Regions from separate parts of the Citrobacter sp. RHB25-C09 genome, predicted to be linked through region 2. Evidence: predicted binding sites of a transcription regulator. Region 2 holds the regulator's gene; each other region holds the start of a gene.
What was found. Region 2 encodes CRP, which controls carbon source genes, mostly activating them, when cyclic AMP is high. Its sites were predicted from a motif close to ATGTGANNNNNNTCACAT; they were not measured.

Region 1 (7,935 bases), 980 kb from region 2:
TCCTACAACCGGAAAAAATAATGCCTAAATCCCTCTCGCTTCGAACAACGCTGTTGGTGTTACTTTCCCTCACCGTCCTGCTCCTGTTGCTGACGTGTGGTATGGGAATATATGCATCGACGCATGTCATATCTTCGTGGATCTATTATGGCGTCATGGCTTGTGCGTCATTGACCGCCACCGGGCTGTTGCTGGTGGTCTGGCTGCTGCTGCGCGCTAAACTTTTGCGACCGCTTGATAGCCTCGTGGAACAACTGGAGCGGCTGGCGACGGGCGATCTGTCTGCAACTGAAAACCGTATTGCCAGCGCTGAATTTAACCGTCTCCAGGCAGCGCTTGAAGGTATGCGGGTAGCGCTGACGGTGTCGGTGCAGCGCGTGCGTGACGCCAGCACCCAGATCGATACTGGCAGTCGTGAATTGACCGCAGGCAACCTCCATCTGGCTTCACGTACCGAATCCACAGCGACTTCGCTGGAGCAAACGGCTGCCAGCATGGAACAGCTGACGGCAACCGTAAAACAGAACGCCGAAAACGCGAATCAGGCGCACCAGTTGGCGAAGTCGGTTTCTGATACCGCCGATCGTGGCAGCGAAATGGTCTGTTACGTCATTGAAAAAATGCGCGATATTTCCGGAAGCTCCAACCGAATTGCCGACATCCTTAGCGTGATCGACGGGATTGCCTTCCAGACGAACATTCTGGCGCTGAACGCCTCAGTGGAAGCCGCACGCGCAGGTGAGCAGGGACGAGGGTTTGCTGTCGTTGCGGGTGAAGTGCGCAACCTGGCGAGCCGCAGTGCTGATGCGGCAAAAGAGATCCGCTCACTGATTAGCGACTCTCAAACGCAGGTTGGCGAAGGGAGCGATTTGGCGATGCAGGCCGGTGAAACAATGGACGAGATTGCCAGCGAAGTGATGCGCATGACCAAACTGATGCGCGAAATCGCCAGTGCGTCGCAAGAGCAGAGCCGTGGGATCGAGCAGGTCAATATCGCCGTTAACCAGATGGATGAAACAGCACAGCAAAATGCCGCGCTGGTTCAACAGTCTTCAGCGGCAACCCGCTCGCTGGAAGAGCAGTCTCACGCATTACTCGAAGCGATGGCTTCCTTTAAGTTGCAGACGGCATAACCCGAAAATACGGGCCGGATAAAACGCGATGCGACTTATCCGGCCGACATGCGAACGAATTACGCGTCCGGGAACTCTCGGATAAAGCGTTCCACATCGTCGACCATATGGTCGTTACCGACGAAGAACGAACGGCGCTGGTGCAGGCTTTCCGGAATAATATCCAGAATACGTTCTTTACCGTCACTCGCTTTACCGCCCGCTTGCTCCGCCAGGAATGCCATTGGGTTGCACTCATACAGCAGGCGCAGTTTCCCTTCCGGATGGCTGGCAGTGCTTGGGTAAAGGTAGATCCCACCCTTCAGCAGATTGCGATGGAAATCGGCGACCAGCGAGCCAATATAACGCGAGGTATATGGACGGCTCGTGGACTTGTCCTCTTCCTGACAGAACTTAATGTACTTCTTCACACCGTTCGGGAATCTGATGTAGTTGCCTTCGTTAATGGAGTAGGTTTTGCCGCGCTCCGGGAAGCGCATGCGTTCCTGGCTCAGGCAAAATACGCCCAGTGACGGATCGTAGGTGAAGGCATGGACGCCACAACCCGTGGTGTAGACCAGCATGGTAGAAGAACCATAAACCACATAGCCTGCAGCGACCTGTTTGTTCCCCGGTTGCAGGAAATCTTCTTCGGTAACAGGCGTACCTACCGGCGTAACGCGACGATAGATAGAGAAAATCGTACCGACGGAGACGTTAACATCGATGTTGGACGAGCCATCCAGCGGGTCCATCAGCACCACGTACTTCGCGTGTTCACAGCCTTCAAAGACGACGATTTCATCTTCTTCTTCAGAGGCGATGCCCGCGACAATATCGCGCGCTTTGAGTGCAGCTTTCAGTTTTTCGTTCGCGAACAGGTCGAGTTTCTGTTGCACTTCGCCCTGCACGTTTTCTGCACCGCTGGCACCCAGGATATCGACCAGTCCGGCCTTGTTGATATCGCGGTGGATGATCTTGGCGCCCAGTTTTATTGCCGACAACAAAGCAGTCAGTTCACCGGTAGCATGAGAAAACTCGTGCTGCTTTTCGACAATAAATTCACCTAACGTTTTCATAACACTTTCCCTGCAATTGATATGGAGTAAAGCGACCGTAACAATCTTAACAAATATTTCAGGGGCTGCGCTCAGGTGAATCGCGCCAGCAAAGTACGGATAATCCTGAAATGCGTTTCTCACTTGCCAGACATATGCGTAAAATGGCCCCCAGATTAAAAAAGGACAGTGACGTATGCGCATTCATATTTTGGGAATTTGTGGAACTTTCATGGGCGGTCTGGCGATGCTGGCAAGGTCGCTCGGCCATGAAGTAACGGGTTCGGACGCCAATGTGTATCCGCCGATGAGCACTTTACTTGAGAATCAGGGCATTGATCTGATTCAGGGTTATGATGCGAGCCAGCTTGATCCGCAGCCGGATCTGGTCATCATTGGCAACGCGATGACGCGCGGCAATCCGTGCGTTGAGGCGGTGCTGGAGAAAAATATTCCTTACATGTCGGGCCCGCAGTGGCTGCACGACTTTGTGCTGCGCGATCGCTGGGTGCTGGCCGTTGCGGGAACGCACGGTAAAACCACCACTGCAGGCATGGCGACCTGGATCCTGGAAGCCTGCGGCTACAAGCCAGGCTTTGTAATCGGCGGCGTGCCGGGGAATTTTGAGGTGTCTGCGCGTCTGGGCGAGAGCGATTTTTTCGTGATTGAAGCAGACGAATACGACTGTGCCTTCTTCGATAAGCGTTCCAAGTTTGTTCATTACTGCCCGCGCACGCTGATCCTCAATAACCTTGAGTTTGATCATGCGGACATTTTTGACGATCTGAAAGCGATCCAGAAACAGTTCCACCATCTGGTACGTATCGTGCCGGGTCAGGGGCGCATCATCTACCCGGAACACGACATCAACCTGAAGCAGACTATTGCGATGGGCTGCTGGAGTGAGCAGGAGCTGGTGGGCGAACAGGGGCACTGGCAGGCGAAGAAATTAAGCGCCGATGCCTCCGAATGGGAAGTGTGGCTGGACGGCGAAAAAGTCGGCGAAGTGAAGTGGTCGCTGGTAGGCGAACACAACATGCATAACGGTTTGATGGCGATTGCCGCCGCCCGTCACGTCGGCGTTCAGCCGGTCGATGCCGCGAATGCGTTAGGTTCATTTATTAACGCCCGCCGCCGTCTGGAACTGCGCGGCGAAGCCAACGGCGTCACCGTGTATGACGATTTTGCCCATCACCCGACGGCGATCCTGGCAACGCTGGCTGCACTGCGTGGCAAAGTGGGTGGTACGGCGCGTATTCTCGCGGTGCTGGAACCACGTTCTAACACCATGAAAATGGGGCTGTGCAAAGACGATCTGGCGCCATCATTAGGGCGGGCGGATGAAGTGTATCTGCTGCAACCGCAGAATATTTCATGGCAGGTCGCGGAAGTTGCCGAAGCCTGCATTCAGCCTGCTCACTGGAGTGGCGATGTGGATGTGCTGGCGGAGATGGTGGTGAAATCAGCCCAGCCGGGAGATCACATTCTGGTGATGAGCAACGGCGGGTTTGGTGGAATTCACCAGAAGCTGCTGGATGGTCTGGCGAAGAAAGCGAAAGCTGTAGAAGAGTAAAAAAATGCCCGGTGGCGCTGACGCTTACCGGGCCTACGTATTGTCTGTAGGCCGGATAAGGCATTTATGCCGCCATCCGGCACTCTCTCCGTGCGGAATTACGCTTCGTTCTCCGCCAGCTCTCGCAGATACTGGAAGATCTGTCGCGCTGATTTCGGCGGCTTATTCCCTTCTTTCTCTTTCTTCGCGTTGCGGATCAAAGACCGTAACTGCTGACGGTCGGCGTTTGGCCACAAAGCCAGCACTTCCGCGACCGCATCGTCACCCTCATCGACCAGACGATCACGCAGTTGCTCAAGCTTATGGAACAGCACCACCTGCTGGTTGTGGCGGTTTTTTAGCTTGTCCAGCGCCTGGCGAATCGGCTCCACGTCACGCTGACGCAGCATCTTGCCAATCAACTGGAGCTGGCGGCGGCGTCCTTCCATTTTGATACGCTGCGCCAGTTCAATGGCGGCACGCAGGTCAGGGTCGAGCGGGATTTTATCCAGCGCGTTTTTCCCCAAATCCACCAGTTCCGCGCCCAGGCGTTTTAACTCTTCGGCATCGCGTTTAATTTCACTTTTGCTGACCCAGATAATTTCATCGTCTTCGTCTTCGATGTCATCACCGGGAACGTCGTCGAGCCAGTCTTCGGGCTGCTTTGTCATTTCAGGCTCCTTAAAAAAAGAGGCTAATGTTACCAGTTAAGATGCGCACTGAAAAACGGTTCTCTGTTAGACTTCAGAGAAACTCTCTACAGTATGGCATTTGCGATGAAAGTAATCTCACAAGTTGAAGCGCAGCGTAAGCTTCTTGAAGAAGCCGTCTCCACCGCGCTGGAGTTAGCCTCAGGCAAATCAGACGGGGCGGAAGTCGCCGTCAGCAAGACCACCGGCATCAGCGTAAGCACCCGTTACGGTGAAGTGGAGAACGTCGAATTCAATAGCGATGGTGCGTTGGGCATCACCGTTTATCACCAGAACCGCAAAGGCAGTGCGTCCTCCACGGATTTAAGTCCGCAGGCGATCGCCCGTACCGTACAGGCAGCGTTGGATATCGCACGCTACACCTCACCGGATCCCTGCGCGGGCGTGGCGGATAAAGACCTGCTGGCCTTTGACGCCCCGGATCTGGATCTGTTCCACCCGGCGGAAGTCTCCCCTGACGAGGCCATCGAACTGGCCGCGCGGGCAGAACAGGCCGCGTTGCAGGCAGACAAGCGCATCACTAACACCGAAGGCGGCAGTTTTAACAGCCACTACGGCATTAAGGTGTTTGGCAACAGCCACGGGATGCTGCAGGGCTATTGCTCAACGCGTCATTCGCTCTCCAGCTGCGTGATTGCCGAAGAAAACGGCGATATGGAACGCGATTATGCTTACACCATTGGCCGTGCGTTAGGCGATCTAAAAACGCCGGAATGGGTCGGTGCCGACTGTGCGCGCCGCACGTTATCCCGTCTCTCGCCGCGTAAATTGTCGACCATGAAAGCGCCGGTAATTTTTGCCAATGAAGTCGCAACCGGGCTGTTTGGTCATCTGGTTGGCGCGATTGCGGGCGGTTCGGTCTATCGCAAATCCACTTTCCTGCTGGACTCGCTGGGTAAACAAATCCTCCCGGAATGGCTGACTATCGAAGAACATCCGCACCTGCTCAAAGGGCTGGCATCTTCACCGTTCGACAGTGAAGGCGTGCGTACCGAACGTCGCGACATTATCAAAGATGGTGTACTGACCCAGTGGCTGCTGACCAACTATTCCGCGCGCAAGCTGGGGCTGAAAAGCACCGGACACGCGGGCGGTATTCATAACTGGCGCATTGCCGGCCAGGGGCTGAGCTTCGAGCAGATGCTTAAAGAGATGGGCACGGGCCTGGTGGTCACGGAACTGATGGGACAGGGGGTAAGCGGCATCACCGGCGATTATTCCCGTGGCGCGGCCGGTTTCTGGGTAGAAAACGGTGAAATTCAGTATCCTGTGAGCGAAATCACCATTGCTGGAAATTTAAAAGAGATGTGGCGCAATATTGTGACAATTGGTAACGATATTGAAACACGCAGCAATATACAGTGTGGTTCGGTGCTGTTACCGGAGATGAAAATCGCCGGCCAATAATACCCGTCATACTTCGCGTCTCAGGTCTATTGCCTGCAACGCGAAGTATTCAGAGTATGAGAAGTCATTGTTGAATAATAAAAAAAGGAAGTAAGCAATGCGTAAACACCTGTTAGCAATCATCGCAGTATCAACGCTGGCGCTTGGATCTTCGGCTTTTGCCGCCGATCTGGAAGACAATATGGAAATCCTCAACGACAACCTTAAAGTCGTTGAGAAAGCGGATAACGCGACCGAAGTAAAAGATGCGTTAACCAAAATGCGTGCCGCCGCGCTGGATGCGCAAAAAGCCACGCCGCCGAAGCTGGAAAGCAAAGCCGCTGATGCGCCTGAAATGAAAGACTATCGTCACGGCTTCGATGAGCTGGTAGGGCAGATCGACGGCGCGCTGAAGCTGGCGAACGAAGGCAAAGTCACCGAAGCTAAAGCCGCTGCGGAAGAGTTCAAAACCACCCGTAACGCGTATCACAAGAAGTATCGTTAATTTACACGTTCCGGCCTGCAGACGACGTAGGCCGGATAAGACGCTCGCGTCGCCATCCGGCAGTCTTCATCTCCGCTGAGTAAACGTCATATTCATCACAGTTTCACATTTTCACAGCACCTTCATCGTCCGTTTCCCTTGCTCTGTTTTCACTACATTTTGTGATGCTCATCACATTTAAGCCGCGCTAAATCGTCAAAAGCCCAATTTCTGTGGAGCAGATCACTATTGCCCCTCGCCTTTCCACTTCGAAGTGGAAAACAACTCGCTACAAACTTTTTACCCCCGCCGCTAGTTTTAACTCAGAGCCATTAACGGGGTAAGACGAGTGAATAACGGAGCAGTAATGAACGACACGGGAGATCGGGTGACGCAAACCGCAGAACTGGCCGATCGCATGCTGGCACAGATTTATGCCCTCTTGCGTAACCACCACATCATCCCCAACGCCGTACAGGAACAAATGCTGACGTCTCATGTTCGCGCCATGGCGCACCGGTCAGTGACCGGCGAGCCTTTGCCGGAAGTGGAAGCCAGCTTATTTGATGAAATTTCAGCCGAGTCAATGGCGCTTGCCCGCGACGTGGTCGCAGCATTTGGCAATCTTCCTGAAGAAGAGGCCTGGCTGCTGTCAGTCCACTTTGAAGTCGCGAAAGACAACCTTTAAGGAGCAAAAAGATGGAACAAATTACCGTTGTGATTGGCGATCGTCTGGGTAAAGGCCAGAAAGTGGCAGCAGGCGTGGAAAAAGCGGGCGGACGTGCGGTCGTCGTACCGGGCGTTGCGGCTGACATGAAACTGGGCGACGTGATGAAGGCGGAAAATGCCACCTTTGGCATCTCCTTTTGCGGCAGCGGCGGCGCGGGGGCAATCACCGCGCAAAACAAACACGGCTACAAAGCGAAATACGGTATGCGCTCGGTGGACGAAGGCGTAACGGCGATAAACGAAGGCTGCAATGTGCTGGGTTTCGGCTTTATGGATAAAGAAGAGCTCGGCGAACGTCTGGTTCAGGCGTGGCAGAAGAAGTACGGCGCTTAAACATGAAAGAACAATTCACCACCACGGTGAGAGTCACAGGTAAAGGCGAAGCCAAAGCGCGCGCCTTTGCCGATGCCCTGAACCACGTTCAGGCTGCGGTGATGAAAGCATCGCCGCATATTTTACTGCGTATTGAGCCACAGGATGTGCAGGTTGTTCATGCGCGTGAAACGGTGCGTAAAGAAGCCTTTCTGTTCTTCTTTCTGCGCCGGGAAAGACACACTTACAGCGTGGAGCTGGATGTGACCGTCAACGTGACAGCCATCAATCTGGAGAAGGTGGATTTTGTCTCGCAACGCTGATTCTTTTAAAGAAGGCTAACTATGTTCCTGATAATTTTAATAAAATCGCTCATCATCGGTGCCCTTGTCGGCGTAGGTGTGGGTGCTGGGGCTGCACGCATGTTTCATGCGCCTACCACACAGGGGATGGGCGCGTTTCGTACTCTGGGAGAACTGAATTCCTGCGAAGGGGATCCGGCTTCTCACTTCTCGTTTGGTCTGGGATTCTTCTTCAACGCCTGGGCTTCTTCCGTTGCAGCAGGTTCATTTACCCAGGACGTTGATCACCG
Region 2 (7,935 bases):
CCACGCTTTTTTGAGACGAAACTGCCACCAATACAACTCAGGCATAAAATAATTATCTAAATTGAAATTACTGGCGTCAATTCCATAACGGGTGAACAAGTCAAGGAGCATATCCTCCAGATCTTCCGGGACCAGGTTAAAATGTTCCTGGAATGTCCATTCTTTCTTCGCGGGACGCTTACAATCGCTGTAATTCTCAGTGACATAATGTAAAAATTCTTTCTCATCAGGTAGTAACATTAAAAATACATCCAGGCAATCCGATCATTCGGTCGGGCTATAAGATTGAATTTCTGTTTTGTCTCTCTGGCAACGATGGCAAAAACAATGACGGCCTGCGAATAGCCAAAATACGGAACGGCTCGACCCACTGCTGTTCCAATCTTGTTCGTATGCCTTGATTTCCCAATACCAATAGTCGTTTCCACCCTCATTCCTCCCGGGAAACGAGCATCCTTAAAAATTCTACGAGCAAGCTTTGATGCTATGCTGGTCCTGGAGCCGGATGCCCCCAGCACCTTCCGTTTTGGCACTAAAGGTTGCCCCGCCAGAATGGTTGCCGCTGTCTCGACAGATATTCCGGTATGATTCGCCAGACTTTCAGCAAAAATCAGCCAGAATAGCTCTTGCGGTGTGACATTCGCATTACCATGATAGAAATATGTGCCACCCAGTTCTTCTACGGTATCCATTCCTGAACCCTGTAAGTAATTTGCACTAAATTAACCCCATGATAAGAATAAGGATAATTAAGAAACGATTTTTCAGACAATATAAACCCACTGAAATCAAGGATGCGTATAACATAAGTGTTCTCTTAACATCATTCGCAAATTTCACGGTTGTGATACATATTGGCTAACCCGCGAGAGTTCCGCGCGGTATAGTGGTCCATTAAGATTATTACTTGCTCTGGTGCTATGGTTGAAATCACCCCAACAGAAATGACCCCGACCACTGAGGATTCGCGCGATTTCCGCCCGATGCGTGGTATCAGTAACCGCCATTTGCAGACCATGCTGCCGCGCCTGTTCCGTCGGAAGGTGAAGTTCGAGGCCCACTGGCAGCGTCTGGAATTACCCGACGGCGACTTTGTCGATCTGGCCTGGAGCGAAGATCCACAGCAGGCGAAGCACAAACCGCGCCTGGTGGTATTTCATGGCCTTGAAGGCAGCCTGAACAGCCCTTATGCGCACGGGCTTATTGAAGCGGCAAAAAATCGCGGCTGGCTTGGGGTGGTGATGCACTTTCGCGGCTGTAGCGGCGAACCGAATCGCCTGAATCGTATTTATCATTCTGGTGAAACAGAAGACGGCTCCTGGTTCTTAGGCTGGTTGCAAAGAGAGTTCGGTAAGGTTCCTACCGCTGCCGTTGGCTATTCTCTCGGCGGCAATATGCTGGCATGCCTGCTGGCAAAAGAGGGGAGTAACATCCCGTTGGATGCCGCCGTGATCGTCTCCGCCCCCTTTGTTCTGGAAGCGTGCAGTTATCATATGGACAAAGGCTTTTCCCGCGTTTATCAGCGCTATCTGCTTAACCTGTTGAAGGCCAACGCGTCGCGTAAACTGGCGGCCTATCCAGGCTCGCTGCCGGTAAGTCTGGCACAGTTAAAATCCTTGCGCCGTATCCGCGAATTTGACGATCTCATCACCGCCAAAATCCACGGATTCGCCGATGCTATTGACTACTATCGTCAATGTAGCGCCATGCCATTGCTCAGTGAGATCGCCATTCCGACGCTCATTATCCATGCTAAGGACGATCCGTTTATGGACCACCACGTAATCCCAAAAGCGGAAGATTTACCGTCACAGGTGGAATATCAACTTACCAAGCATGGCGGTCACGTTGGGTTTATTAGCGGCACGTTGCGTCGGCCTGAGATGTGGCTGGAGTCGCGCATTCCCGAGTGGCTGACACCATACCTGGAGGAATAACCATGCAGATCCCCTGGCAAGACCTCTCCCCCGAAACGCTGGAAAATCTGATAGAAAGCTTTGTGTTGCGCGAAGGCACCGACTATGGTGAACATGAACGTACCCTTGAGCAAAAAGTCGCCGACGTCAAACGCCAACTCCAGTGCGGAGAAGCGGTACTGGTATGGTCTGAACTGCACGAAACGGTCAATATTATGCCGCGAAAACAGTTCCGCGAATAACTCGCCCCGTCGGCGGACGACACTATAATTACAACGAATTCATGGAGTTGTTATGTCTGCCAAACATCCGGTGATTGCAGTAACAGGATCCAGTGGCGCGGGGACCACCACCACCAGCCTCGCGTTTCGTAAAATTTTTGCCCAGTTAAATCTGCGCGCAGCCGAGGTGGAAGGCGACAGTTTTCATCGCTATACCCGTCCGGAGATGGACATGGCGATCCGCAAGGCGCGAGACGCCGGGCGGCATATCAGCTATTTTGGTCCCGAAGCCAACGACTTTGGCCTACTGGAACAAACCTTTATTGAATACGGGCAGACGGGCAAAGGCCAGTCGCGCAAGTACCTGCACACCTACGACGAAGCTGTACCGTGGAATCAGGTGCCGGGTACGTTTACCCCCTGGCAGCCTCTGCCGGAGCCCACAGATGTGCTGTTCTATGAAGGGCTACACGGCGGCGTAGTGACGCCACAGCACGAAGTCGCAAGTCATGTGGATCTGCTGGTGGGCGTAGTGCCCATCGTTAACCTGGAGTGGATCCAAAAATTAATCCGCGACACGGGTGAACGCGGTCATTCCCGCGAAGCAGTGATGGACTCCGTGGTCCGGTCCATGGATGACTATATCAATTACATCACCCCACAGTTTTCCCGCACGCATATTAACTTCCAGCGCGTCCCTACGGTAGATACTTCCAACCCGTTCGCGGCGAGAGGTATTCCGTCACTGGATGAAAGCTTTGTCGTGATTCATTTTCGTAATCTTGAGGGGATCGATTTCCCCTGGCTGTTGGCGATGCTGCAGGGCTCATTCATTTCGCATATCAATACATTAGTGGTGCCGGGCGGCAAGATGGGGCTGGCAATGGAACTGATTATGCTGCCGCTGGTACAGCGACTGATGGAAGGCAAAAAAATCGAGTAAAGTGAGGTTTGCCGGATGGCGGCTACGCCTTATCCGGCCTACAAAACGACGCCTGCTGTAGGCCTGATAAGCGCAGCGCCATCAGGCACTGACCATTACGCCGCAATCACTTCATACGAATGGGTAATGTTGACGGCTTTTTCCAGCATCAGCGCCACAGAACAATACTTCTCCGCAGAGAGATCCACCGCACGTGCGACGGCGGCATCTTTCAGCTCATTGCCGGTCACAATAAAGTGCAGATTAATATGGGTGAACAGGCGTGGTGCTTCTTCACGACGTTCAGACGTCAGTTTGACTTCACAGTTGGTCACATCCTGACGGCCTTTCTGCAGGATAGAAACGACATCAATCGCGCTACATCCCCCCGCCGCCATCAGCACCATTTCCATCGGACTGGGGGCTTTGTCACCTGAATTACCGTCCATCAAAATCTGGTGCCCGGAAGCGGACTCCCCAAGGAAGGTTAAACCCTCAACCCATTTAACACGCGCTTGCATAATTTTTAACTCCAGTGCGTTAATTTTCCTTACAGATTACGCGCACATAACAATTCTCGCAACGGAAGGCGACCTGCGTCATGCTGAAGCGAGACACCAGGAGACACACGGCTAAAGCTATGCTAAAACAGTCAGGATGCTACAGTAATATATTGACGTACCACATGTATGCAGAGGACATCAATTTACAGGCTGAAGTTCGTTTTTGTCGGCCTCTTCCCAGGATTCGGGAAGCATTTTTTTGCAAACCCAGAGCAGCGACTTTTTCTGACTCTGGAGACAGCTTATAACAGAGGATAATCGCGCATGGTGCTTGGCAAACCGCAAACAGACCCGACTCTCGAATGGTTCTTGTCTCATTGCCACATTCATAAGTACCCGTCGAAGAGCACGCTGATTCACCAGGGTGAAAAAGCGGAAACGTTGTACTACATCGTTAAAGGCTCAGTGGCTGTGTTGATTAAAGATGAGGAAGGGAAAGAAATGATCCTTTCTTATCTGAATCAGGGTGATTTTATTGGCGAATTGGGCCTGTTTGAAGAAGGCCAGGAACGTAGCGCATGGGTACGTGCTAAAACAGCATGTGAAGTGGCTGAGATTTCCTACAAAAAATTCCGCCAGTTGATTCAGGTAAACCCGGATATTCTGATGCGCCTGTCTTCTCAGATGGCTCGTCGTCTGCAAGTTACATCTGAAAAAGTCGGTAACCTGGCTTTCCTCGACGTAACCGGTCGTATCGCCCAGACTCTGCTGAACCTGGCGAAACAACCAGATGCGATGACTCACCCGGATGGCATGCAGATCAAAATCACTCGCCAGGAGATTGGTCAAATCGTTGGCTGCTCTCGTGAAACCGTTGGTCGTATCCTGAAAATGCTGGAAGATCAGAATCTGATCTCCGCACACGGTAAGACTATCGTCGTTTACGGTACACGTTAATTCCGTCGAAACGGTGCGTTACTGTGTAGCGCGCCGTTTTTTGTTTTACCCATGTGGCGCAGACTGATTTATCACCCGGAGATCAACTACGCACTACGCCAAACGTTGGTGTTGTGTTTACCTGTGGGCATCGGGCTGTTCATTGGTCAGTTACATCTGGGCTTACTCTTTGCTCTCGTCCCCGCCTGCTGCAATATCGCCGGGCTCGACACTCCACATAAGCGCTTCTTCAAACGTCTGATCATTGGCGCATCGCTGTTTGCCGGATGCAGTCTGGTGATGCAACTGCTGTTGTTTCAGGACGTCCCCCTGCCGTTGATCCTGACCGGGCTAACGCTGACTCTCGGCGTCACGGCAGAGTTAAGCGCGCTCCACGCCAGGCTGCTTCCGGCGTCGCTGATCGCCGCGATTTTCACGCTGAGTCTGGCCGGGAATATGCCGGTCTGGGAACCACTGCTCATCTATGCCCTGGGCACCTTATGGTACGGATTGTTCAACTGGTTCTGGCTCTGGCTATGGCGTGAACAACCCCTACGTGAGTCGCTTAGCCTGCTATACCGTGAACTCGCCGATTATTGTGAAGCGAAATACAGCATGCTGACACAGCATACCGATCCGGAAAAAGCCCTGCCGCCGCTGCTGGCCCGGCAACAGAAAGCCGTCGATCTGATTACCCAGTGCTATCAGCAAATGCATATGCTTTCCGCGCATCGCAATAATGACTACAAGCGAATGCTGCGCGCATTTCAGGAAGCACTTGATCTGCAGGAGCATATCTCGGTCAGTCTGCATCAGCCGGAGGAGGTACAGAAGCTGGTCGAACGCAGCCATGCGGAACAGGTCATCCGCTGGAACGCGCAGGTTATCGCAGCCCGTCTGCGGGTGTTAGCCGATGATATTCTTTATCACCGTCTGCCAACGCGATTTTCCATGGAAAAGCAGCTTGGTGCTCTTGAGAAAATCGCTAATCAACATCCTGACAATCCGGTGGGACAGTTCTGTTACTGGCACTTTAGCCGTATCGCCAGGGTGCTGCGCACCCAACGCCCGCTGTATCCCCGCGATCTCATGGCCGATAAGCAGCGGCGTCTACCGCTGCTGCCCGCATTGAAAAACTACCTTTCGTTGAAATCGCCGGCGTTGCGTAATGCCGGGCGCATCAGCGTAATGTTAAGCGTTGCCAGCCTGATGGGAACCGCGCTGCATCTGCCGAAACCCTACTGGATACTGATGACGGTGTTGTTTGTTACCCAAAACGGTTACGGGGCAACGCGTGTACGTATTCTGCACCGCTGCGCTGGGACGCTGGTGGGGCTGATCGTAGCCGGCGCCACGCTGCACTTTCATATTCCGGAGGGGTATACGCTGTTGTTGATGCTGCTCATTACCCTGGTGAGTTATCTGACGATCCGCAAAAATTACGGCTGGGCAACGGTTGGGTTTACGGTGACGGCAGTATATACCCTGCAACTGCTGACGCTGGATGGCGAGCAGTTCATCATTCCTCGCTTTGTCGATACGATTATTGGCTGTCTGATCGCGTTTGGCGGCACCGTCTGGCTGTGGCCACAATGGCAGAGCGGCCTGCTGCGCAAAAATGCCCACGATGCGCTTGAGGCCGACCAGGAGGCCATTCGCCTGATCCTGAGTGACGATCCGCAGGCCACACCGCTGGCGTATCAGCGGATGCGAGTCAATCAGGCGCACAATACGCTATTTAACTCGCTGAACCAGGCCATGCAGGAGCCGGGCTTTAACAAACACTATCTGGACGATATGAAGCTATGGGTTACGCACAGCCAGTTTATCGTCGAGCACATTAATGCCATGACGACGCTGGCGCGCGAGCACACGATGCTGACTCCAGACCTGGCGAAGCGGTATCTGCAATCGTGTGAAATCGCGCTACAGCGCTGTCAGCAGAGGCTGGAGTATGACGGGCCGGGTAGTTCGGGAGATGTGAATATTCTGGAAGCACCGGAGATGCCGCCCCACGGCTCGTTAAGCACCCTGGAACAGCATCTACAACGGATTCTGGGACATCTGAACACCATGCACACAATATCCTCAGTGGCCTGGCGTCAACGCCCACATCATGGGATCTGGCTCAGTCGTCGACTACGGGATATGAAAAGTTAACGCAACGCCTTATCCGGCCTACAAACCTAAGACCTTCGCCACCGCCTGGGCAAAACGCGCCATCCCTTCATCGATATCCGCGTCATCCACCACCAGCGACGGAGCGAAACGCATCACATCCGGTCCAGCGTTAAGAACCATTACGCCCGCATCGGCTGCGGCATAGAGGAAATCACGCGCCCGACCTTTAAACTGCGGCTTCAACTCTGCACCAATCAGCAGGCCCATACCGCGAATATCGCTGAACACGTCATAATGTGCATCGATATCCTGTAAATGCTGGACGAATCTTTGCCGCTTCGCCACAACACCGTTCAGTACGTCCGCCGTATTGATAATATCAAATGCCGCCTCTGCCACCGCACAGGCCAGCGGATTACCGCCATACGTGGAGCCATGTGAACCGACGTGAAACGCCGAGGCAATGTCCTGCGTGGTCAGCACGGCACTAACCGGGAAGCCCCCGCCCAGCGCTTTGGCACTGGTGAGAATGTCCGGCGTTACGCCATAGTGCATATAGGCAAAGAGATCGCCAGTACGCCCCATCCCGCTTTGTACTTCATCAAACACCAGCAGCGCCTGATGCTGATTGCAGAGTTCGCGCAATCCTTGCAGGAATTCCGGCGTGGCGGCAAGCACACCGCCTTCTCCCTGCACCGGTTCAACCACCACCGCGCAGGTATGGTCATCCATCACCGCTTTCACTGCATGCAGGTCGTTGAATGGCACGTGTACAATATCCGCCGGTTTGGGTCCAAAGCCGTCCGAATACTTTGGCTGACCGCCCACGCTTACAGTAAACAACGAGCGACCATGGAAGGCGTTATGGAAGGCAATGATTTTTGTTTTGAATGGGCTGTGACGCACGCAGGCGTAATGACGCGCCAGCTTAAAGGCCGTTTCGTTCGCTTCGGTACCGGAGTTCATAAATAGCACGCGCTCGGCAAACGTGGCATCAATGATCTTTCGGCCCAGGCGCAGCGCCGGTTCGTTGGTGAAAACATTGCTGGTATGCCAGAGCGTTTCCCCCTGGGTTTTCAGCGCATCCACCAGCGCCGGATGGCAGTGCCCCAGCGCGGTTACGGCAATCCCCCCGGCGAAATCAATGTAATCTTTACCTTGCTGATCCCAGACCCGACTGCCCTTACCTTTCACCGGAATAAAATCTGCCGGTGCATAAACTGGCAGAATGACTTCATCGAAAGTTGCGCGAGTTACTGCCGTTTGTTCAGTTGCCATCTTATGATCATCCAGTTACGCATACATGAATGTGAAAT
Region 3 (7,935 bases), 1.7 Mb from region 2:
ATCGCGAAAACGTCCTTTTTGGAGAATCGACACTTTCGCTGCGGCAGTGGATGCGGGAAAACGATATTCACTTTGTCGTGGCGCAAAACGAACCTGAAGATCATTTCGGCTCTCTGCTACTGCAGGCTGCCTGGTTGGCGGAAAACGGTCGCCACCGCCAGTGTGAGGAGCTATTGGCCTGGCATCTTTTTCCCTGGTCCTCGCGCTTTATGGACGTATTTACCCAAAATGCCGGACATCCGTTTTACCAGGCATTAGGCGAGCTTGCACGACTGACTCTCGGCCAGTGGCAATCTGCGTTAACGCTTCCTGTCGCCGACAAAAAGCTATTCCGTTGACTGTCGATGACGATGCATCGACTTCATCCCTGGCCCGATCTCCATTTATTACTTCGCCGTCTGCTCATTGCGGTCATGATCGGCGTGTTAGCCGCGGTTGCTGTCTCTGCGTTCCGTCACGCCATGCTGTTGCTGGAATGGGTATTCCTGAGTAATGACACCGGAAGCCTGGTCAACGCCGCAACGGGGCTTTCTCCCTGGCGGAGAGTCCTGACCCCAATGCTGGGCGGACTGGCTGCAGGTTTGATGTTATGGGGTTGGCAAAAGCGACACCAACAACGTTCGCATGCCTCCACAGATTATATGGAAGCCGTACGCAGCGACGGTCAGTTTGATTATGGCGCCAGCCTGATTAAGTCCCTTGCCTCTTTATTCGTGGTCGCCAGCGGTAGCGCCATTGGTCGTGAAGGAGCGATGATTTTACTGGCGGCGCTGGCGGCTTCCTGTCTTGCGCGCAGGTTTACTCCTCGTGACGAGTGGAGGTTGTGGATCGCCTGCGGCGCGGCGGCAGGAATGGCCAGCGCTTACCATGCACCGCTGGCGGGCACGCTGTTTATTGCAGAAATTCTCTTTGGCACGCTGATGCTGGCGTCGCTCGGACCGGTAGTCATTTCCGCCATTGTTGCGCTGGTCGCCACGCATTTTCTCGGCGGCGGAAGTTCGTTGCTGTACACGGTTCATCTTTCGCTGGAATTACAGAGTCTTGAATACGGTTTGATCCTGGTCACCGGTGTGCTTGCGGGACTATGCGGCCCTTTGCTAATCGGACTGATGTCCACCAGCCATCTTGCCTTTCTACGGCTCAAACTCACCCCGCCATGGCAACTTGCGCTGGGGGGACTGATTGTTGGTCTGCTTTCGCTGCTCACCCCGACGGTGTGGGGAAATGGTTACAGCGTGGTGCAATCCTTTTTACTTTCTCCGCCTCTGCTGCTGGTCATCACCGGTATTTTTCTTTGTAAACTGTTAGCCGTCCTCGCCAGCAGCGGATCCGGCGCACCGGGCGGTGTATTTACGCCAACGCTGTTTATTGGCCTCTCACTGGGAATGATTCTGGGGCGTATCTGGGGGATCTGGTTTCCTGGAACGGATGAGCTTACATTGCTACTTGGTCTGACGGGAATGGCGACACTGCTTGCGGCCACAACGCATGCCCCGGTGATGTCCAGCCTGATGATTTGTGAAATGACCGGAGAGTATCGACTGCTCCCCGGCTTATTGATTGCCTGTGTGCTGGCGTCGGTTCTGGCGAGGACGTTACGCCAGGACTCGATCTACCGACAACACACTGCCGAGCATTGACAGGCGAATATATTGCCCCAGTTCACGCTGCTCGGCGCGCGGTAGATAAGGCAACTCGCCGATTAATGGCGCAGGAATTTTTTTCCCCAGCACATCGATAATTTCAGCGTAATGCGCCAGCCCTGGATTAATCCTGTTAGCGACCCAGCCAATCAGAGGCAGGCCGTCATTGGCGATGGCTTGTGCGGTTAATAGCGCATGATTAATGCAGCCTTCCTGAATCCCCACCACCATCAAAACCGGTAGCTGTTCCTGCACCACCCATTCTGACAGCGGGCGCAGGTCGTTCATCAGACTCCGCCAGCCGCCAGTACCTTCCACCACCACGTGATCGACTTTGTCCGTCAGGCTAGCCAGCCCTTTGGAAATCAACGTGTAATTGATGGGACAACTATGGGCGACGCTGCTTTCGTCTTCGCTAAAAGCGATGGGATTGACGGCTTCGTAAGGTAACTCCAGCGTCGATACGCTTTGCAGTACCAACGCATCTTTGTTGCGCAGACCTTCTGGCGTCTCTTTGCTTCCTTTCGCGACGGGTTTGTAACCGGCTACGCTCTTACCACCTGACGCTAACGCTTGTAGTAATGCGCGGGAAACCACCGTTTTCCCCACAGAAGTGTCTGTACCTGTAATAAAGAAACGCTTCAGCATCACTAACTCCACCGTTATGCTACGAAAATATAAGTCAGGAAAATAATACAGTGGAGAAAGTCTAAGGTATGCCAGGTGGAGTCAGCTTGCGTTAGCGCAAATTTTGGTAGAACAATGAAAAAATGTTACCCCTGTAATAGACGGATCAACAAAGAACCGTTATACATCGCGTCTTTTACTAACGCGGCACCCGCCATCGTTCCTTGATTAGAAAACTGTGTACTTTCCACGACCATATTTTTGCTATAGGCAGGCAGCGCCTGCTGACGAATGCTGTCTGCAATGGCGGGAAACAGCACATCGGCGGCTTTACTGAGCGGGGAACCAATCAGTATTTTTTGCGGGTTGAACAAATTCACCATAATGGCCAGAATGCGCCCAACGTGCGTACCGACCCCGGTGATAATATCCTTTGCCAGCAGATCGCCCGCTAACGCGGCCTGGCACAGAGAATCGACCGTTAGCGGCTGTCCATGAAGCGAAGAGCTCATCGACTGCCCGAGTCGCAGTTGCGCCAGTTCCAGGATACTCTCAACGCTGGCGATCGTTTCCAGGCAACCGTGGTTTCCGCAGTAACAGCGTTTACCGTAAGGATCTACCTGAGTGTGACCAATCTCCACCAGGCTGCTGCTGCCTGCATGCAATAAATGACCGTCGGTGATCACCCCGGCACCAACGTTATGATCGATAACCACCTGGATGACATCGCGAGCCCCCCGGGAAGCCCCGAACATCGCTTCAGCCATTGTCCAGGCGCTGATGTCATGCTGGATATAAACCGGTACGCCAGTATGCTGCTCCAGCGCTTCGCCGAGCGGCATCTCTTTGACATCATCATAAAACGGCATCCGATGGACGATACCATTTTCAGTATCAATAATGCCCGGCATGGTAATGGCAATGGAAGTTAGACGTTCAAGCTTTTGCTGATGGCGAATAAAGAATTGATCGACCAACACAAGAATGCGGTCAAGCAGTGGCATATCGTCATGCAACGGAAGTTCAAGGCACTCCTCCACGACCTGTTTGCTGCTCAGATCGCGCAGAGCGAGAAAGATTTCCCCACGACTAATGCGCAAGGATAAGTAATGCCAGGCCTCAGTTTCGACCACCAGGCCGACAGCCGGACGCCCACGGCTCCCCGCTTCTTTAATTTCCAGTTCCTGAACCAGGTGCGCCTCAAGCATTTCGCGAACAATCTTGGTAATACTGGCGGGCGCCAATTGTGCAAGACGAGACAGATCAATACGTGATACCGGCCCAAGCTGATCAATCAGGCGATAAACCGCGCCAGCATTGGTCTGCTTTATTTGATCGATATGTCCAGGCTGAATATCAGCAACCACCTCTTACTCCCTTTATTTTCGCGCTCCGAAATAATCTGTGGGTTATGGTGAATGACTTCAATACACGGCGTCAACTTTTTACTTAGCCGTGTGATTTACTGCACATTTTAAGTGATTATTAAATTAATTTAAGCGTCCCTCACCGCCTGAATGAGCTGTTGACGAAAACGGATTGCCGCCTGGCTCTGTTCGTGATGCCTGGACCATACCAGCCACATTTCGGATACAGCCTCTTTTTCCGCGATGGGAACCCAACACATTTCGTCGACCTGAACTTTTTTAAACGAGGCCGGAAGAATGGATACGCCAAGTCCTGCCGCCACGAGACCAATGATCGTCATCGCCTCTCCGACCTCCTGCGTGATAACCGGCGTCAGATGGTAACGACGCATCATGCCAAGAATATCGTCGTATAAGCCCGTCCCAACGTGAGGATCAAAAAAGACGAAGGGCTCATGCGCTAGTTCGGCAAGTGACACCACCGGCTTTTGCGCAAGTCGGTGGTCCCGGGGGATCATCGCCATCAGCGGCTCGCGCAAGATCAGCTCATGGTTAAGCGCTTCCGGCAACAGCGTATTACGCAGCAGTCCAACATCCAACGCCCCTTCGCTGAGCGGTGCAAGCTGCTCGCGGGTGTTCATTTCACGAGTTTGCAGATGAACGTCCGGGTAATCCTGACGAAAAAGCGACAGCGTGTCGGAAACGGCTTTGATAAACGGCGCTGATGAGGTGAAGCCGATGCGTAATTCTCCGGCCTCGCCCTGGTGAAGTCGTTCAGCGCGGGCGGCGGCATCGGTGACCAGCCCCAGAATTTGCCGGCTGTCGGCGAGGAACTGCTTTCCGGCCGCCGTTAATGCCACGCTGCGGTTAGTACGCGCCAGAAGCCTTGCACCAATTTCCTGTTCCAGCGCCTGGATTTGTTGACTCAACGGCGGCTGCGAAATATTCAAACGCGCGGCTGCGCGACCAAAATGCAGCTCTTCTGCCACCGCAACAAAATAGCGTAGATGACGCAATTCTATATTCATATATTTAAGATATTATTTGAGACTATTAATATATTAGACAGAATAATGGGTTTTTCCTACTCTGTGCAATAGGGTTACGCCCGGACCTTTAAAACGCGGGTTGTTAAGCAAGGATTTCAAGTGAGCCGTACGACTACCGTCAGTGATGCCCCGGCAGGCGACATTGAGCAGCAAACCGTTTCTCAGCCAGTTCAGTTTATTCAGCGCGGTACGTCATCGTTTATGCGCGTCACGCTAGCCCTCTTTTCCGCAGGACTTGCTACCTTCGCGCTGCTGTACTGTGTACAGCCGATTCTTCCCGTCTTATCCCATGAGTTTGGCGTTTCGCCGGCCAGCAGCAGTATTTCACTTTCCATCTCTACCGGCATGCTGGCCGTCGGCTTACTTTTCACCGGGCCGCTTTCCGATGCGATTGGGCGAAAGCCCGTCATGGTGACTGCACTTCTGCTCGCCTCCACCTGCACTTTGCTCTCGACGATGATGACCAGTTGGCATGGCATCCTTATCATGCGCGCCCTGATCGGCCTCTCGTTGAGCGGCGTTGCGGCTGTCGGGATGACCTATCTTAGTGAAGAGATTCACCCAAGCTTCGTGGCGTTTTCGATGGGCCTCTATATCAGCGGTAACTCCATCGGCGGGATGAGTGGGCGTCTGCTTAGCGGTGTGTTTACCGACTTCTTTAACTGGCGAATTGCGCTGGCGGCCATTGGCTGTTTTGCCCTCGCGTCAGCATTAATGTTCTGGAAGATCCTGCCGGAGTCACGGCACTTCCGTCCCACCTCGCTGCGGCCAAAAACGCTGTTTATTAACTTCCGTTTGCACTGGCGCGACCAGGGGCTCCCACTGTTGTTCGCAGAAGGTTTTCTGCTGATGGGATCGTTCGTCACCCTGTTTAACTATATTGGCTATCGTCTGATGCTCTCGCCGTGGGAATTAAGCCAGGCCGTGGTCGGGTTACTTTCCGTCGCCTATTTGACCGGAACCTGGAGCTCGCCAAAAGCGGGCGCCATGACAGTGCGTTATGGACGCGGTCCTGTGATGCTTTTCTCTACCGTGGTGATGCTGCTCGGGTTGTTAATGACTCTCTTCAGTTCGCTGTGGCTGATCTTTGCCGGGATGTTGCTCTTCTCAGCCGGTTTCTTTGGCGCACACTCCGTCGCCAGCAGTTGGATTGGCCCACGCGCGCGGCGGGCAAAAGGCCAGGCCTCTTCGCTGTATCTGTTTAGCTACTATCTCGGCTCGAGTATCGCCGGTACGCTGGGTGGCGTTTTCTGGCACAACTATGGCTGGAACGGTGTGGGGGGATTTATCGCCATCATGCTGGTGTTGGCTATTCTGGTAGGAACACGGTTACATCATCGTCTGCACGTATAATAAAAGTCCGGGTAACACGCTACCCGGACTTTTCGTCTGTCTACTAACACCGTCTTACCATAAAACGGGAATTGATGTTGTCGCCATCAATTCTCTGGCTGCGTCCAACGTCAGGAGAACAAATAAGACCCAAATTATTGGATTCATTTTGCTGTGTGCGTCTTTTTTTTATCAACTGGTACGATGTCACCGTTGCCTACTATAAAAAAGGCTATCGATAAACATAACTACCCATTATGGTGGGGATAAACCTGCACAGACCGTCGAAGAGGATTCATGGCTAACAACAACTATCAGGAACTCACTCGCACCTTCCTGCGTCTCTCCCGCTTCTCTCATTTATCCGCCATCGCCAGTTGGGACATGTTTACCATGATGCCGCCCGGGGGGAGCACTGCGCGCGGTGAAGCACTGGCCGAACTGAGCGTACTGGAGCACCAGATAATCACCGATCCAAAAATCGCCCAGTGGATAGCAGCCGCTGCCGAGGAAGATCTCAACGATGTAGAACAGGCAAACCTGCGTGAAATAGCGCGTTTGCACACTCAGGCATCGCTTCTGCCCGCATCGCTGGTGGAGGCGAAATCACTTGCCGGCAGCCGTTGTGAGCACGCCTGGCGCAGTCAGCGTCCTGCAAACGACTGGCAGGGATTCTCGGCGAATTTAAAAGAGGTCGTAAAACTTAGCCGCGAGGAAGCAAAACTGCGTGCCGACGTTAAAGGCAGTTCGCCCTATGATGCCCTCCTTGATATTTATGAACCGGATATGACCAGCGCTCAGCTTGACGTGCTGTTTGCCGATCTTAAATCCTGGCTTCCTGACCTGTTGAACCGAGCGGTCGAAAAGCAGACGCAGCAGACGTTAATTCCGCCTGCTGGACCATTTCCGACGGAGATCCAGCGTCAGTTAGGTCTGGAAACCATGGCCACGCTGGGTTTTGATTTTAATGCGGGACGTCTGGACATTAGCGCACACCCTTTCTGTGGCGGCGTGCCCAACGATGTCCGGATTACCACCCGCTATAATGAAAATGAACTGCTCAGCGCCCTTTTTGGCGTCATCCATGAAACCGGGCACGCGCGCTATGAGCAAAACCTGCCGAAAACCTGGCCAGGACAGCCGGTTGCACTCGCCCGCTCCACGGCAATTCATGAGTCTCAGAGTCTGTTTTTTGAGATGCAGTTAGGTCGCAGCAACGCGTTCTTGCGTCGTCTTATCCCTGCAGTTAAGCGTCTTTTCGGTGACCAACCGGCATTCAGTGAGCAGAATTTTATTGCCTGGAATCAGCGGGTGAAGCCAGGGTTTATTCGTGTTGATGCCGATGAAGTCAGTTACCCTGCCCACGTTATTCTGCGTTATGAGATAGAACGTGCCCTGATCAACGGCGACATTGAAGTTGAAGATATTCCGGCGCTGTGGAACGAGAAAATGCAGTCATGGCTGGGAATTTCTACCGAAGGAAATTATCGCGACGGTTGCATGCAGGATATTCACTGGACCGACGGTGGCTTTGGCTATTTTCCATCCTATACGCTGGGAGCAATGTATGCCGCGCAATTGTTCAGTGCCGCGAAGCGCGCCTTGCCGGATCTGGATAGCCAGATTGCCCAGGGTGAGCTTACTGCGCTGTTCGACTGGTTACGTCAAAATATCTGGCAGCACGGCAGCCGTTTTACAACTGCACAATTAATGACTCAGGCAACCGGTGAACCGCTTAGCAGCCGCCATTTCCGTGCGCATCTGGAAGCCCGCTATCTGTAAATCCTTATGCCGGGCGTGTAAGCCCGGCTTTTGTACATATCGTTACACGCCGATACTAATGACTCACGGAAGCCCCCGATTTTCAGCGATATAGTCATTTCAACGGCCCCGCAGTGGGGTTGATTGAAAACCAAA

Region 1: the regulator CRP is predicted to act here: its motif matches at 6,483-6,500, upstream of HVY19_RS17870 (glycine dehydrogenase).
Region 3: the regulator CRP is predicted to act here: its motif matches at 3,726-3,743, upstream of mlc (sugar metabolism global transcriptional regulator Mlc).

The regions. Positions count from the first base shown of each region.
Region 1 is NZ_CP057483.1:3,781,141-3,789,075, reverse strand. Features, by position in the region: gene HVY19_RS17900 (methyl-accepting chemotaxis protein) at 21-1,133, shown strand; gene fbp (class 1 fructose-bisphosphatase) at 1,193-2,191, opposite strand; gene mpl (UDP-N-acetylmuramate:L-alanyl-gamma-D-glutamyl-meso-diaminopimelate ligase) at 2,367-3,743, shown strand; gene yjgA (ribosome biogenesis factor YjgA) at 3,842-4,393, opposite strand; gene pmbA (metalloprotease PmbA) at 4,487-5,839, shown strand; gene cybC (cytochrome b562) at 5,937-6,323, shown strand; gene HVY19_RS17870 (glycine dehydrogenase) at 6,670-6,990, shown strand; gene HVY19_RS17865 (SFCGS family glycine-rich protein) at 7,002-7,364, shown strand; gene HVY19_RS17860 (DUF4312 family protein) at 7,367-7,666, shown strand; gene HVY19_RS17855 (DUF4311 domain-containing protein) at 7,688-7,935, shown strand, end outside.
Region 2 is NZ_CP057483.1:379,398-387,332, reverse strand. Features, by position in the region: gene HVY19_RS01735 (DUF1493 family protein) at 1-240, opposite strand, end outside; gene HVY19_RS01730 (STM2901 family protein) at 240-692, opposite strand; gene HVY19_RS01725 (hydrolase) at 921-1,937, shown strand; gene HVY19_RS01720 (YheU family protein) at 1,940-2,158, shown strand; gene HVY19_RS01715 (phosphoribulokinase) at 2,211-3,080, shown strand; gene HVY19_RS01710 (OsmC family protein) at 3,176-3,580, opposite strand; gene crp (cAMP-activated global transcriptional regulator CRP) at 3,887-4,519, shown strand; gene HVY19_RS01700 (YccS/YhfK family putative transporter) at 4,571-6,658, shown strand; gene HVY19_RS01695 (aspartate aminotransferase family protein) at 6,677-7,897, opposite strand.
Region 3 is NZ_CP057483.1:2,090,759-2,098,693, reverse strand. Features, by position in the region: gene dmsD (Tat proofreading chaperone DmsD) at 1-338, shown strand, start outside; gene clcB (voltage-gated ClC-type chloride channel ClcB) at 351-1,640, shown strand; gene bioD (dethiobiotin synthase) at 1,596-2,291, opposite strand; gene mlc (sugar metabolism global transcriptional regulator Mlc) at 2,417-3,637, opposite strand; gene HVY19_RS09765 (LysR family transcriptional regulator) at 3,766-4,665, opposite strand; gene HVY19_RS09760 (MFS transporter) at 4,786-6,039, shown strand; gene HVY19_RS09755 (carboxypeptidase M32) at 6,316-7,800, shown strand.